Regions from separate parts of the Fictibacillus sp. EA-CB0309 genome, predicted to be linked through region 1. Evidence: riboswitches for the same ligand, from Rfam matches in the RefSeq annotation. Region 1 holds a riboswitch; the other holds the start of a gene.
The links. Region 1 has a riboswitch for FMN ahead of ribE (riboflavin synthase). Riboswitches for the same ligand answer to the same signal wherever they lie in the genome.

Region 1 (7,511 bases):
TAATGGATTATTTAGGACCACACCCGTGGTATATTCTTGCTCTCGAACTAGTTGCTATGAGTCTCTGTCTGCTTGTTTTTATTCCTGTAAAAGAAAAGTCTCGTGTAATCAGAAAAGACCACCCGCTCTTTAAAGCGTAGTGGTCTTGTTTTATGAATGTTTTGTGACGTAATTTGGAATTAAAAGAATTTATTGGTATTTATTGTATACTAAAGGTGAGGAGGGATTTTATGAATGATACGCTAATCAGACCTATAAGATGGGTGCCTTTTCTTATACTTAGTTTCTTAGTAATTGGTAGCAATGTAATTTTGTACCAGACTCCATACTTCCAACCTGTTCCGGATAGCGTAGTAATTGGATCCATGTTTGACTTTCTTCTCGTTATCCCGCTGCTCACCTATTATTTTATCATCCGCAAAAGATATTCTTGGAAACTGACATTGCTTGTAGCGCTTGTAAGTTATGGTTTCGCTTCGTACATCATCCCTGATGTCTTGTTAGATAACGTTTCTGTAGTGCCAAAAGCGCTTCTGTTATTAGAAGCGGGTTTTATCTCGATTGAGCTTTATATTTTGATCTTGGTGTGCAAAAAGTTTCCAAAAGTTAAAAAGACATATATTGAATTGCCTGCTGAAATGCCTTTTTTAATCAAGATAAGACAGGCGGTTAGCGTTCACTTTGCACAAAGCCGGTTGATTAATTCGGTAGTGAGTGAAGTAACGATGCTTTATTATGCGCTGTTTTCCTGGCGAAAAGCACCTATGACTTCAGACCACACCTTTACTTACCATAAGAATACAAGCTATGTTGCTCTTCAGCTGATGCTTATTCATGCTCTCATTATAGAATCAGTTGGTCTTCATTACTTCTTCAGTCAGATAAATCATACCGTTTCACTCATTTTACTTTTCATTAACATCTATTCCATTCTGTTTCTTTTCGGGCAGATGCAAGCTGTTAAGAAAGTGCCCCTTATCGTTTCAGATCAATTGCTGATTATGAATGTAGGGTTCATGAAAGGAATAGAGTTGCCCTTTAGCGCAATACAGGAAATGAAAACATATGAAGGACCAGATGAGATTCCTGCATCTGAAAGGAAATATACTTTTGAAGCAAGAGTAAGTGATTTTATTCCAGAACGGCCAGCGATCGAGCTCCTATTAAAAGAACCCATCCAATCAGATATCATTTATGGATTTAAGAAGAATGTTACAAGAGTGGTAATTAAAGTCGATAACTCTGTTGAATTGATGAGACTAATTGAAAAAAGAATAATTTCTGAAAATGAGCTGAATTGAAAGTTCTGCAGTCTTTTTTTAACAAATGTTCGATTTCACCTTGTTAAATGGAAATGCTATTGTTAAGATTTCAGAAGGTTACAGAAAAATCCCCTCGACAGGTGAAAAAATATATGTTTAAAAATACAGCAACAACCCAACAAAAAAGACTTTTTTAACTTCTGTTCAGCTAATCGTTATCTTTTATTTATTGTCTGTTTTAGTAGCGACCGTTTTACTAAGTTTGCCGGTTGGACATAACGAGGGAGTAGAACTAAAGTTTATTGATGCTTTATTTACTGCAGTTAGTGCTGTAAGTGTAACGGGTCTAACCTCTGTTAATATTTCTGAAACGTTCAATTATGTAGGAGTCATTCTTCTAGCCCTAATATGCCAAATAGGCGGGATCGGCGTCATGACGCTAGGAACAGCAGTATGGCTATTGATTGGTAAACGAATTGGAATGAGAGAACGTCAATTGATTATGACAGATCAAAACCAATCCACACTTGCAGGACTCGTTCAACTGATGAAGCAGATTTTAACACTCATAATAGGGATTGAGATCGTAGGAACGGTATTGTTCTTTATCTTGTTTCAGCCCTATTACGATACAGAAGTAGAAGTGCTATATCACGCATTCTTTGCATCTGTTACGGCAACGACGAATGCTGGATTCGATATAACGGGAAGCTCGTTGATACCGTTCCGCCACGATTATCTTGTTCAAATCGTTACGATGTGCTTAATTACGTCAGGAGCCATTGGGTTTCCTGTATTAGTTGAAATTAATAACTTTATAAAAGAGCGTAAGTATCTGGAGCGATATACATTTACCCTTTTTACAAAGGTAACGACAACAACATTTGCGTTATTGGTTGTAACGGGTGCAATTGGTATATATGTCCTGGAAATGAATGCTTTTTTGAGGATAAGTCTTGGCATGAAACGTTCTTCTACTCCATGTTTCAGTCTGTTACGACTAGAAGCGGGGGATTATCGACGATGGATATCTCTGAACTTTCCGTTCCAACAATGCTTTATTTATCGGTAATGATGTTTATCGGTGCATCACCGAGCTCGGTTGGTGGTGGTATCCGAACAACGACATTTGCTGTAGCACTGTTGGCGATTCTCTTTTATGCCAAAGGTAGAAATACGATTAAGATCTTTAAGCGTGAAATTTATCCTGAAGATATACAGAAGTCGTTTATTGTTATTATTGTGGCGATGGTGCTTTGTACGACGTCTACGATAATCCTAGCGATTACAGATCCTATGCCGATTGAGTATCTTTTTTTGAAGTGTGCTCAGCATTCGGAACAACAGGACTTTCTACAGGGATTACGGGTGAATTGAGCTCGACCGGAAAAATTATCCTCATGCTGCTGATGTTTATTGGAAGAATCGGCGTACTGTCATTCCTCTTTATCATCAGAGGTAAAGTAGTGACAGAACACATTCATTATCCGAAAGAAAAATTAATTATTGGTCAATAAAAGCGATCATGTTTGAATTCAGTCTATTGTTTACTTATAATGAACTTAAGTAAATAGTGTCCTTCGGGGTCGGGTGAAATTCCCAACCGGCGGTGATGAGGCTATAGCCTCTTAGTCCGTGACCCGGTTTTGCGATACGCGAAAGCGGTGGATTCGGTGCAATTCCGAAGCCGACAGTATAGTCTGGATGGGAGAAGGAACGTGAACGCTTTTAATTGCCTGTATTTTAAAAAGGTATATTTAAAGGTTTATTTCGTTATACTTTTAACACAAACCCCGGGAACTTTCTGTTTCCGGGGTATTTTTATTTTTAAAATAAATAGACTCCCGCTTTGCATATTTACGACGTTCTTGAAAACTTATTTCAAAAAGGTTTTTGCATTCTTTTTGTATGTTTTTTTCTTCTTTAGCAAGTTGATTGGAGTGGAAGGACTCCTGCGGGACAGGCGGGCAGGTGAGACACTTAAGAGTGAAACGTTACGAATGTGGCTCACCGCCTGCCCCGCGGAAAGCGAGCACCTGGAACGGAAATCAACTACTACCAAAAACAACAATGGGAGGGAAAGCTCTTTGTTTACAGGCATCATTGAGGAAAAAGGCACGATTAAATCCATCACGAAAGGCAATGAAACAATTGTACTTACCATTTCGGCTGAAGAGGTGTTGAAAGACGTGCACCTTGGAGACAGTATTGCAGTGAATGGGGTATGTCTGACCGTGACTTCTTTCGGCAAAAATCAGTTTACTGTGGATGTGATGCCAGAAACGTATCGGTCTTCAACATTAAAGCTGTTAAACAACCGTTCAATCGTTAATCTCGAGCGAGCTATGGCAGCAGGAGGAAGGTTTGGCGGACATTTTGTTTCTGGGCATGTTGATGGTACAGGAGAAATTTTAGAGAAGCGACCAGAGAAAAACGCAATCTATTATACAATTGCACTTCCAGATCATCTGATGCGCTACTTTATGCTAAAAGGTTCCGTTTGTGTAGATGGGACAAGCTTAACCGTTTTTGACGTTACCAAAAATACAATCACAGTTTCTTTGATTCCGCATACGGCAGATCATACGATTTTAGGTAAAAAAGGTACGGGAGACGTAGTGAATATTGAATGTGATATGCTCGCAAAATATGTCTACAGAATGTTGGCTCCAGAGAAAGAAGATCAAAAACAAAAGTCAAAGCTGTCTCTTGATTTCTTACAAGAGCACGGATTTTAGGAGGAGAGTTCATGTTTCACTCCATAGAAGAAGCAGTTGCAGATTTAAGAGAAGGCAAAATCGTTATCGTAGTGGATGATGAAGATCGTGAAAATGAAGGAGACTTTGTTGCCCTAGCTGAAGGAATCACACCAGAAACCATCAATTTTATGGTAACGCACGGACGTGGTCTCGTTTGTACACCAATCTCTGAGGAAATCGCGATGAAGCTGGATCTTTCACCGATGGTAGCAGCCAATACCGATTCGCACGGCACCGCTTTTACAATCAGTGTCGATCACAAATCAACAACAACCGGGATTTCTGCGCAAGAACGAGCAGCTACTGTTCGGGAGCTTGTGAATGGTGATTCTGTGCCATCTGACTTTAAGCGTCCTGGCCATATCTTTCCGTTGATAGGAAAAAAGGCGGCGTGTTAAGACGAGCAGGGCACACAGAAGCGGCAATCGACCTAGCAAATATGGCTGGCAGTCAATCTGCTGGAGTAATCTGCGAAATCATGAAAGAAGACGGAACGATGGCTCGTGTTCCTGAGCTTGTTGAGCTAGCAAAACAGCACAATATGAAACTCATTACAATCAAAGACCTTATTACGTACCGAAACAAAACGGAACAGATGGTAAAGCGAGAAGTTGAAATCAATCTCCCAACTGAATTTGGTGATTTTAAAGCGATCGGCTTTTCAAATGTGCTGGATGAGAAAGAACATGTGGCGCTTGTAAAAGGTGAAATTAATAGTGATGAATCTGTGCTGGTTCGTGTTCACTCTGAATGTTTGACCGGTGATGTGTTTGGGTCGGCCCGCTGTGACTGTGGTCCTCAACTTCATGCGGCTCTTTCTCAGATTGAAAAAGCAGGCTCTGGTGTTCTATTGTACATGAGACAAGAAGGACGCGGAATCGGGCTTATCAATAAAATGAAAGCTTATAAACTTCAAGAAGAGGGACTCGATACAGTTGAAGCCAATGAGCAGCTAGGGTTTGCGCCGGATCTGCGTGACTATGGAATCGGAGCGCAGATTCTTAAAGAGCTCGGCATCAGTAAAATGAAACTTTTGACGAATAATCCAAGAAAGATTGCGGGATTAAAAGGCTATGACTTGGAAGTAACAGACCGTGTGGCACTTCAGATGCCGCATAACGAAAACAACGAAGAGTATTTAAAAACAAAAAAGAGCAAATTGGGGCACATGCTTCATTTCTAATACAGGAGGAACGATAAATGGCAAAATTATTTGAAGGACATTTAGTTGGTACAGGATTAAAAGTAGGAATCGTTGCAGGGCGTTTTAATGATTTTATTTCTGATAAGTTAGTATCTGGGGCACAGGATGCATTTAAGAGACACGGAATTTCAGAAGATGATGTAGATATCGCTTGGGTGCCTGGTGCATTTGAAATTCCATTAATCGCTAAAAAGATGGCAGACAGCGGGAACTATGATGCTGTGATCACACTAGGAGCGGTTATCCGCGGATCCACTCCGCACTTCGATTATGTATGCAATGAAGCTGCTAAGGGAGTAGCACAAGCATCAATGACAAGCGGCGTTCCAGTAATCTTTGGAGTGCTTACAGTAGATTCTATCGAACAAGCAATCGAACGTGCTGGAACGAAAGCAGGAAACAAAGGCTGGGAAGCAGCAGTTTCTGCAATCGAGATGGCTAATCTGACTCGTCAGTTAGGATAAAAACATGTTTTGTGAGCCCGTCACTTTTTGTGGCGGGTTTTTGTTATTGGATGACAAGCGTCCATAATTATCGACTCGCTGCTATATGATGAAACCTCGCCAGATTATGGCAAGAATTGGCTGCATTAATGGCAGCTAACTTCTACGATTTGTGATTAAATTTTAAATCGTATAGACTAATGGTGCTTACAACTATTGGATGGAATAATCCATATTATATGTAATGGATAATTAAACGGATAAAAGTATAGGAGTATTTAATAATGACTAATATTCTAATTGTCGATGATGATATCAATATACTAAAGCTTGTAGATGTTCATTTATCTGAAGCAGGCTATAAAGTATTTCAAGCGCAAGACGGTTTAGAAGCTTTAAACATTCTACGAAATAAGAATTGTGATTTGGCCGTTGTGGACGTGATGATGCCTTATATGGACGGTTATATCTTAACAAAAGAGATACGTAAAAATTATGACATTCCTATTGTCTTATTAACGGCTAAAAATCAAATCGAGGATAAGGAACAGGGCTTTCTATCTGGAACAGATGATTATCTGGTTAAACCTTTTGAACCGAAAGAATTACTCTTTCGAATTAAAGCTTTACTAAGGCGATATGATAGACAATTAGATGAATCCATTGTTTGTTTAGGACGAACGGTTATAAACAAAAAGAGCTATGAAGTTCACATTGGTGATCAAACTATACTTTTACCTTTAAAGGAATTTGAATTGTTGTATTTTTTATTTCAAACCCTATGCAAGTGTTTACTCGAGACCACTTAATTGAACAGATTTGGGGTCTGGATTATGAAGGAGATGAACGAACTGTAGATGTTCATGTAAAGCGATTAAGGGAACGTTTTTCTAGATGGACAGATGATTTTCAAATTAAAACAGTACGTGGGGTCGGGTATTTACTGGAGGCAAAACGATGAAGTCTCTTTACGTAAAATTTGTAGTCATTACTATAGGGATTATGATTTTAAGTGGTATATTAGCTTTTTTTATCTCCAATACATACTATCAGCAAAAATTAAAACCCTATAATGATCAAAAAACACAAAAATCGCACTAGAAATGGTGTCTTTTGTTAAAGAACACCCCAGTATCAATTTAAAGGAGTACTTTGAAAACCTTTCTGCGATTGGCTATCAAATATACTTAGTAGAGGATTCTGGAGATGAATCCTATTTCGGAGCATCCTTTCGAAACAAAATGCTACCTGCGTCAACTAAAGAAAATGTATTAAACGGTGATATTTATCATGGAATTCTTCATTTTCCGAAAGAAACATTTGTGACAGGCTTTTTTGCAAATGAATTAAAGAACACGATCGGTGTGCCGTTGAAGCATGATGGAAAAAGCTATGCTCTTTTTATGAGACCTGATATCAAGCTCCTTTTTAATGAGATGCATATTCTGTTCGGTTGGCTGTTTGCCTTAATGATCACGTTAAGCATTGTGATGGTAGTGGTCAGCGCAAAATATTTAGTGAAGCCAATCTCTAAATTAACGGTTGCCACAAAATCACTCTCAAAAGGGAACTTTAACGTTGAACTTGATATTAACCGTGGTGATGAATTAGGGGAGTTATCTCATAGCTTTTTACAGATGTCGCGGAAATTAGAACAATCGGATGAGATGAGAAAAGAATTTATATCCAACATCTCTCATGACATACAATCACCCTTATCAAATATAAAAGGATACACAAATCTGCTGGAAAAAGAATCATTGAATTCAAAAGAAAAAACACAATATATATCTGTAATAAACGGTGAAATTAACAGGCTTTCTACACTAACTAAACAATTGTT
Region 2 (7,511 bases), 1.5 Mb from region 1:
TTCACGGATAAGTGTCTCACCTGTCTAGTTACAGTGGCTAGCCCCTCGAGGTCAAAAGTTAAACGGTCAAAAAGGCAAAGTGCGCCTTCCTTGCCCATTTACCTTTTGCTTGTCGGGGCTGAACGAGCCACTTCCACTTTTCGGACTGCCCGCCTGTCTCGCAGGAGTCTCACACCTTCCACTCCAATCAACTTGTCAAAGAAGCGAATGTACAAAAAGATTAGAAAGCCACAGTCCTATAGAAAACAGCTTTATTTTTTAAAAAAGGAGCAATAAATTATGAACAGACAATTTACTGAAGAAGAAATGCATGCTGCTGATTGCCTGCAAGAGATTCAGAAGGTCATTAATCAGCTTCATATCACGGATGAATCATTTCTAGAGGATACCAAAAAGAAATTCCCCGCTTAAAAGAGCTATTAAGTGAACTGGAAAGATACACCGTGGAATAAATTGCTTGTGGAAAGTAACCACTGCCTTTGTTATCATTGTTTGTGAGGCGGACAAGTGCCGCTGACATGATATGCAATTTTACCCGGTGTTGGCGCGCCGGGTTTTCTTTTACCCTTTTTTAGATAAGGAGATAGTCAAATGAAGTTCAACTTGATTCTGGGCATTATTTTCTTCATACTTGGTACTTTTTTAATGCCACTTGGTTTAAAAGAACAAAACAAGCAAAAGAAAGTCATACTTATCGTTGCTTCTATTTTGGCAGATATCATCGGAGTACTATTTATCTTTAATAAATTTTAAACATAGAAAAAGCTCTTGCCCAGAAAGATCGGGTAAGAGCTTTTAACGTTTCTGCCTATTAGCATTCTTCAGGTGTTCCTGCATTTGTTGCTGTTTTAAATGAAGAACCGCAACCGCATGATGCGATGGCATTCGGATTTGTAATCGTAAATCCTCCGCCCATCATGTTTTGCTTAAAGTCTATAACCGTTCCTTTTAAGACTTTAGCACTTTCTTCATCAACAACCACTTGTATTCCTTCGATGTTCTCTTCGTGATCGGAGTCACTCTTATCACTGTCAAAGCCCATTCCATAAGAAAGACCTGTACATCCTCCGCCCTTTACAGCTACACGCAGAAATTGATTTTTGTCTTCTTCGTCAGCTAGCATTTCTTTAATTCTGCTTGCCGCACTTTCTGTGATTTCAACGATCATTATTTTCACTCCTTTAATAAGGATCTATAGGTATAGTATAACGGCTTCAAAAGCTGCTCTCAAGAAATCGGCTTTCGGTCAATTCCCTTTTGCTGCATTTCCATAATCTTATTATGTGTTTCGTCAATTTTTCTACTATAATTTAAAACCATTGGATGATGTAATCCTAATGCATTTGCCGTCTGTATCATTTTATTTCGCAGAGTTTCTAACTGTTCAATCTTTTCTAATCTAGCAGCTGCTGATGTGGCTTTCATTTTCGTCACTCCACTCTTCATTTTAAACATATGCCTTCCTTTTATTTTACATTTCCTGCAATTATTAGACAATAATCACTTTAATAAAAAAACGATATTATTAAAAATTTACTAAGTATTTACCAAAAGCGGCTGCCCTTGTCGTAATGTTTGATTAGGATTATAATGATAATGCACTCAAGGCGCATGTATTTATTTCTGATAATACATATGTATTCGTATAAAATTGGTAAAGAGAGAGTGTCGATTTGTACTCTTATCTTTAAAAAATGTGTACATCATCCGAACATTTCATTTGAAAATTTAGGGGGATAAAAAATGGCAAATATATTGACTCTTGATACGCACATGGCAGCAATTGCTGAAAAAGTAACTCATGGCGAGCGTCTATCAATTGAAGACGGTTTATATTTATATGAAACGAATGATCTTTTGAGCGTTGCATCTTTAGCTAATGAAGTGAATACCCGCAAGAATGGGGACCACGTTTATTTCATTGAAAATCTGTATATCAATCCGACTAACGTATGTGAAGCGACATGCAGCTTCTGCGGATTTAAGCGCAAGCCTGGTGAAGAAGGCGCTTATACGATGAATGATGAACAGCTGTTGAGCTATGTAGAAAAGCGCTGGAACGATAACATCCGAGAGTTTCATATCGTGGGTGGCCATAATCATGAAGTGCCGTTTGATTATTATTTAGATACGATCCGCACGTTGAAAAAGCACTACCCACAAGTAACGATTAAAGCTTATACAGGAGCTGAGATCGAGTTCTTCTCAAGAATCTCTGGACTTTCCATGAAAGAAGTATTAGAAGAGCTTATTAAAGCAGGCTTAGATACGATGCCTGGCGGTGGTGCCGAAATACTTACAGAGCGTTATCGCTTAAAGATGAGTCCTGATAAAGCTTCTACCGACCAATGGTTAGAGGCTCACGAAATTGCACACGGATTAGGATTAAAAACTCATGCAACGATGTTATATGGATCGATTGAAACGAAAGAAGAACGTCTGATTCATATGGATCGCCTTCGTCAGCTGCAAGACGCAACGAATGGCTTCATGGTATTTATTCCACTGGCGATGCAACCTCGTACACAATCAATGGGTCTGATGAGAAGAACTTCTGCTTTTGACGATATGAGAACAATCGCGATCAGCCGTTTGATGCTTGATAACTTTGATCATGTAAAAGCATATTGGATCAACATAGGTGTTCAGCTTACTCAGATGGCATTAACGTTTGGATCTAGTGATATTCACGGAACATTAATTGAAGAGCGCATCTCACACGCAGTTGGTGCACTAACTTCATCAGGTATCACTCGAAAGGAACTTGTCCACTTGATTAAAACAGCAAACAAAGTTCCCGTTGAACGAGATACGTTTTACAACATTATTCAAAAATACTAAAAGCAAAGTGCAGGCATCGATGCCTGCACTTTTGTTTATTTTATATGATATTCACCTGTACAAATTACTTCTGCTGGGCCGGTCATCAACACATCACCGTTATCTTGCCAATTGATGATAAGATCTCCGCCCGCTAAATGGACCGTAATATCTGTGTTTCGTGCGGCTTTTTCGTTCAGAATTGCAGCTACAGCCGCTGCACATGCTCCCGTACCACATGCTTGTGTGACACCTGAACCTCTCTCCCAAACTCTAAAGTGCATTTCATTTTCGGAGACCATCTCAACAAACTCTGCATTTACCCAATCAGGAAACATTGGATCTTTTTCAATAACAGGACCAAGCGAGTGCAGTGGCACTTCATTAATGTTATCAACGAAGAAGATGGCGTGCGGATTACCCATCGATACGGCAGTCATTTTTAAATCTTTACCATCGAATGAAACAGACTCGTTAATAACTTGATCACGTTCTTTAAAGCCATTTACAGGAATCTGTTCAGGCTGAAGGATAGGATTCCCCATATTTACCGTCACTAAGGATACTGTGTTGTTATTATCTGTTGTTAGTTTCGCGGTTACCATTCCGCCAAGGGTTTCAATCTGAAATTCTGTTTCTTCCACAATTGCGTTTTCGTACGCATATTTCGCTACACATCGAAGACCGTTGCCACAGTTCTTGGCTTCTGAACCATCGTTGTTAAAAATCCGCATCTTAACAGGTGCCACATCACTTGGGCAGATTAAGATCATACCGTCTGAACCGATTCCCGTATAAGGATTTGAAACAGCTACTGCTAGTTCAGGCAAATCAGCTTCAGCGATTCTTTCTTCAAACATATTGACGTAAATGTAATTATTGCCGAGTCCATGCATTTTTGTGAATTTCAAAGTGTTCATGCTTCTAATTACTCCTTATGATTGCCCTCTTAATTTTTCATCTGTATAGAAATAATCGTCATCCGCGTTTAAGATCGTTATCTTGCCATGACAGCACGGCATGATTAAAATCTGTTTAATGCCTTCTTTGGCAAGATTCATCTGTTCTTCTTTAAAAGAAGTTAAAACATTATCTTGTTTACAGAACGGACACTCCGAAATATAGATATCATTCATCATTCTTTCATACGGCCATGTATATTCAAAGGTCAATTTCATGTGAGTTCATCCTCTATTTGGAAGGTATGGTTATTGCTTATTCGTTCACAACTTACATTTTTTAAAGTATAATAGGTGATGTAACAAAATACAATAGCGATCCATCTTCGGGGCAGGGTGAAATTCCCGACCGGCGGTAATTGAAGATTCCCTCTTCATCAGCCCGTGAGCGATTTGGAAATGCCGAAACAACCGTTTAGGCTAGACATCATATCGATGTCACCACATTGCTGATCTGGTGCAATTCCAGAGCCGACAGTATAGTCTGGATGGGAGAAGATGTTGGTACAGCGGTTCGTGTACATGAGCCTTTGTTTAAGTGCGCATTTTACCATTTTTGTAAAAAATGCTTCTTTTACATGCTGTTTATCATACAAACTCCCTTAGTCCGTTCTTTATCGACTAAGGTTTTTTTGTGTAAAACAGGCTGTGCTGCATTCGAAATCATGAGATGGCGCAACACAAAAGAGGAGAGATTTCAATGCAAAAGGGAAAAATCAAACAAATGGTAGCGGTATCGATGCTCAGTACGATTGCATATGTACTGATGATGCTCGACTTTCCGTTTCCAGGACTGCCTCCATTTCTAAAAATTGATTTTAGTGAGGTGCCTGCACTGCTAGCTGCCATCATATTCGGACCTGCAGCAGGAATAATGGTTGAGGCAATAAAAAATGTACTTCATTACGGAATTGTAGGAAGTTTTACAGGTGTACCCGTTGGTCAATTAGCAAACTTTGTGGCCGGGATTCTTTTCATTCTGCCAGTATCCTACTTATTCCGCAAAAAGCATACGGTTAAACGTCTTTCAACAGGCTTAATTCTAGGAACGGTTTTGATGACATTTATGATGGGACTACTTAACTATCTGATCATCTTACCAGCCTATACGTGGTTCCTAGGTGCTGACCCGATGTCTAGCCAAATGATGATGGACCTGATTCTAAAAGGTATTACACCGTTTAACTTGATAAAAGGAACAATTATTACGTTACTGTTTTTAGCACTATATAATCGAATGCAGCCATGGGTGATGAAACAGATTGCTCAGCAGGCATAAATATAATGATAAAAAACGTTGTGGAGAAGGCTCCACAACGTTTTTTTGAATAATCGTGGAAAGCTTAGCGTAAAGTGCAAAATAGTTAGGCACACTCCTGTTAAATACAGTACAAAAAATGCTCGAAGCTTGAGCTTCGAGCACTTTGAAATTTAATTTGTTTTTATAAGAATAATCCTACAATTGTTCCAGTTAGGACAGAACCCATAGTAGCTACAAGCAATACTTTTAAGCCGACTTTAGCTAGCATAGAAGCTTTTTCTCCATTGATCGCTTGAACAGTTCCTAAGATAATTCCAATAGATGAGAAGTTAGCAAATGAGATTAGGAATGCTGAGACAATACCTACTGTCTTAGGATCCATGTCCGGAATCATTTTCATGAAGTCAAGCATCGCTACGAATTCATTGGCTGCAACTTTAGTTCCCATTACTGAACCTGCTTGAACGATTTCATTAGCAGGAATACCCATGATAAAAGCGATTGGAGCAAACACATAGCCCAAAATTTGTTGGAATGTCAAACCAGTCACTGCATCGAATGCAAAGTTGACCATTGAAAGTAATCCGATATAAGTAATAAGCATCGCACCTACGATAAGAGCAACTTTACCACCATCTAAAGCACCGTTTCCGATCGCTTCAAACAATGACTTTTCTTTCACCATTTCTTTAACATCAATTTCTTCATCTTCATCAGAAGTTACAGGACAAACGATTGATGAAAGGATCAGTCCTGAAAATACGTTAATCGGTAGTGCAACTAAAACGTATTCTGCAGGAATCATTTGCATGTAAGCACCGAGAATTGAACAGCTTACTGCTACCAATGAAGATGTTACAACTACGAACAATCGGTTAGCCGATAGTTTGTGCAATTGAGACTTAACAGAGATAATTGCAGTAGTATCACCAAACACCATTGAGTTGACAGCAACGAAAGATTCAATTTTTGGCAGTCCAGTAACTTTTGCAACAGCACCACCAATGTATTTAATGGCAAGAGGTAAAATGCGTGTGTACGTTAAAATTGAAAGTAAAGCGGATACAAACACGATCATCATCAATACGTTAATGAAGAAGTATTCTTTTCCACTTAAATCTCCAAATACAAACGCGATACCATCATTACCAAATGAAAGGACCTTGTTAAAAACGTTTACAATTTTGTTTAAAACGGTCTTACCTACTGTTGTATTTAGCATGAACCAAGCTATCAATAATTGTACAACCAACATAATTCCAACCGCTTTAAAATTAATGTTCTTTTTGTCATTGGACATAATGAAAGCGATTGCAATTAATGCAATAATGCCCAAAATTCCTATTAAGATTGACATAAAAGTTCCCCCTTATTACTTTACTCAATTATTTTACATAATTAAATAATTTTAGTCGTTCAGTTGTCAGACATCGAATGACTGACCCTTTTCTAATGTAACAAATTTCGACAAAAATGCAATCGTTTTTATAAAATTCATTACTAGATATTTTTCCCATAATAAAATGCCTTAACCAATAAAAAAACAGCCTCTCATCTTTTTAGAGAAGCTGCTTCTTAAAACATAAAGTTTTCTTCTATATGATTGTAGATGTTTTTAACAAGTTCATCTGATGTTTCTCCGTGCACGATATCTCCGTTCACGAGAGCAAAAAGCGATTTGGCACAGTGTCCGCAATAGCCTAGACATCCATACTCAATTACATCAAGATCATAGTCTTTCTCGAGTTCTTCGAGCGCTTTTTGTGCACCACTTGCTAAATTACTTACACAAAACTCTATAATCGGTCTCATTTTTTCTTTCACCTCTTGATGAATTCATCCTAACTCTTTCTTAAGAGCTAGTCAATGTAAACACTCATTCTTCCTGTGTTTTTTCCATAAAAGAGTTGTGAATTTGTTGCAAAGTGCTATACTTAAACATGTCAAAAACGTGAAATCGTTTACTTATTTCGAGTTAAGGATATTTACTTATATAAAGCACTACAAAAACAGATAAGAATTGTCTTGAAAGAAAAGGGGAAATGACAAATGAAACACCTCGTTTTACTTGGCGGAGGATATGGAAATATGCGTGTGTTGAAGAGACTTCTTAATTCCTCAGACCTCCCTGAAAACATTCAGCTTACGCTTATTGACCGTGTACCTTATCATTGTTTGAAAACCGAATACTATGCGCTGGCTGCAGGAACCATTTCAGATCATCATGTTCGCGTAACGTTTCCTGATCATCCACGCTTAAATATTAAATACGGTGAAGTTACAGAAATTGATGTAAAAGAAAAGAAAGTACTACTAAAAGATCAAGATGCTGTTTCGTATGATGATTTAGTAATTGGCCTTGGCTGTGAGGACAAGTATCACAATGTTCCAGGCGCAGATCAATATACATTAAGCATTCAGACAATTGATAAATCACGTCATACGTATCAAGTCTTAAATAACTTGCATGC

Region 2: another riboswitch for FMN. It lies ahead of ACEWFH_RS06600 (ECF transporter S component); the one in region 1 lies ahead of ribE (riboflavin synthase).

What each region holds. Positions count from the first base shown of each region.
Region 1 is NZ_CP169271.1:3,562,541-3,570,051, reverse strand. It holds gene ACEWFH_RS20005 (YwaF family protein) at 1-140, shown strand, start outside; gene ACEWFH_RS20000 (hypothetical protein) at 231-1,301, shown strand; partial or broken gene ACEWFH_RS19995 (TrkH family potassium uptake protein) at 1,474-2,779, shown strand; FMN riboswitch at 2,835-2,982, shown strand; gene ribE (riboflavin synthase) at 3,350-4,000, shown strand; partial or broken gene ACEWFH_RS19985 (bifunctional 3,4-dihydroxy-2-butanone-4-phosphate synthase/GTP cyclohydrolase II) at 4,012-5,204, shown strand; gene ribH (6,7-dimethyl-8-ribityllumazine synthase) at 5,222-5,689, shown strand; partial or broken gene ACEWFH_RS19975 (response regulator transcription factor) at 5,953-6,629, shown strand; partial or broken gene ACEWFH_RS19970 (sensor histidine kinase) at 6,626-7,511, shown strand, end outside.
Region 2 is NZ_CP169271.1:1,188,297-1,195,807, reverse strand. It holds gene ACEWFH_RS06640 (hypothetical protein) at 1-98, opposite strand, end outside; gene ACEWFH_RS06635 (hypothetical protein) at 280-411, shown strand; gene ACEWFH_RS06630 (hypothetical protein) at 592-753, shown strand; gene ACEWFH_RS06625 (HesB/IscA family protein) at 812-1,168, opposite strand; gene ACEWFH_RS06620 (aspartyl-phosphate phosphatase Spo0E family protein) at 1,228-1,425, opposite strand; gene mqnE (aminofutalosine synthase MqnE) at 1,744-2,841, shown strand; gene dapF (diaminopimelate epimerase) at 2,877-3,740, opposite strand; gene ACEWFH_RS06605 (hypothetical protein) at 3,756-3,998, opposite strand; FMN riboswitch at 4,098-4,283, shown strand; gene ACEWFH_RS06600 (ECF transporter S component) at 4,480-5,058, shown strand; gene ACEWFH_RS06595 (NupC/NupG family nucleoside CNT transporter) at 5,222-6,397, opposite strand; gene ACEWFH_RS06590 (YuzB family protein) at 6,616-6,852, opposite strand; gene ACEWFH_RS06585 (NAD(P)/FAD-dependent oxidoreductase) at 7,090-7,511, shown strand, end outside.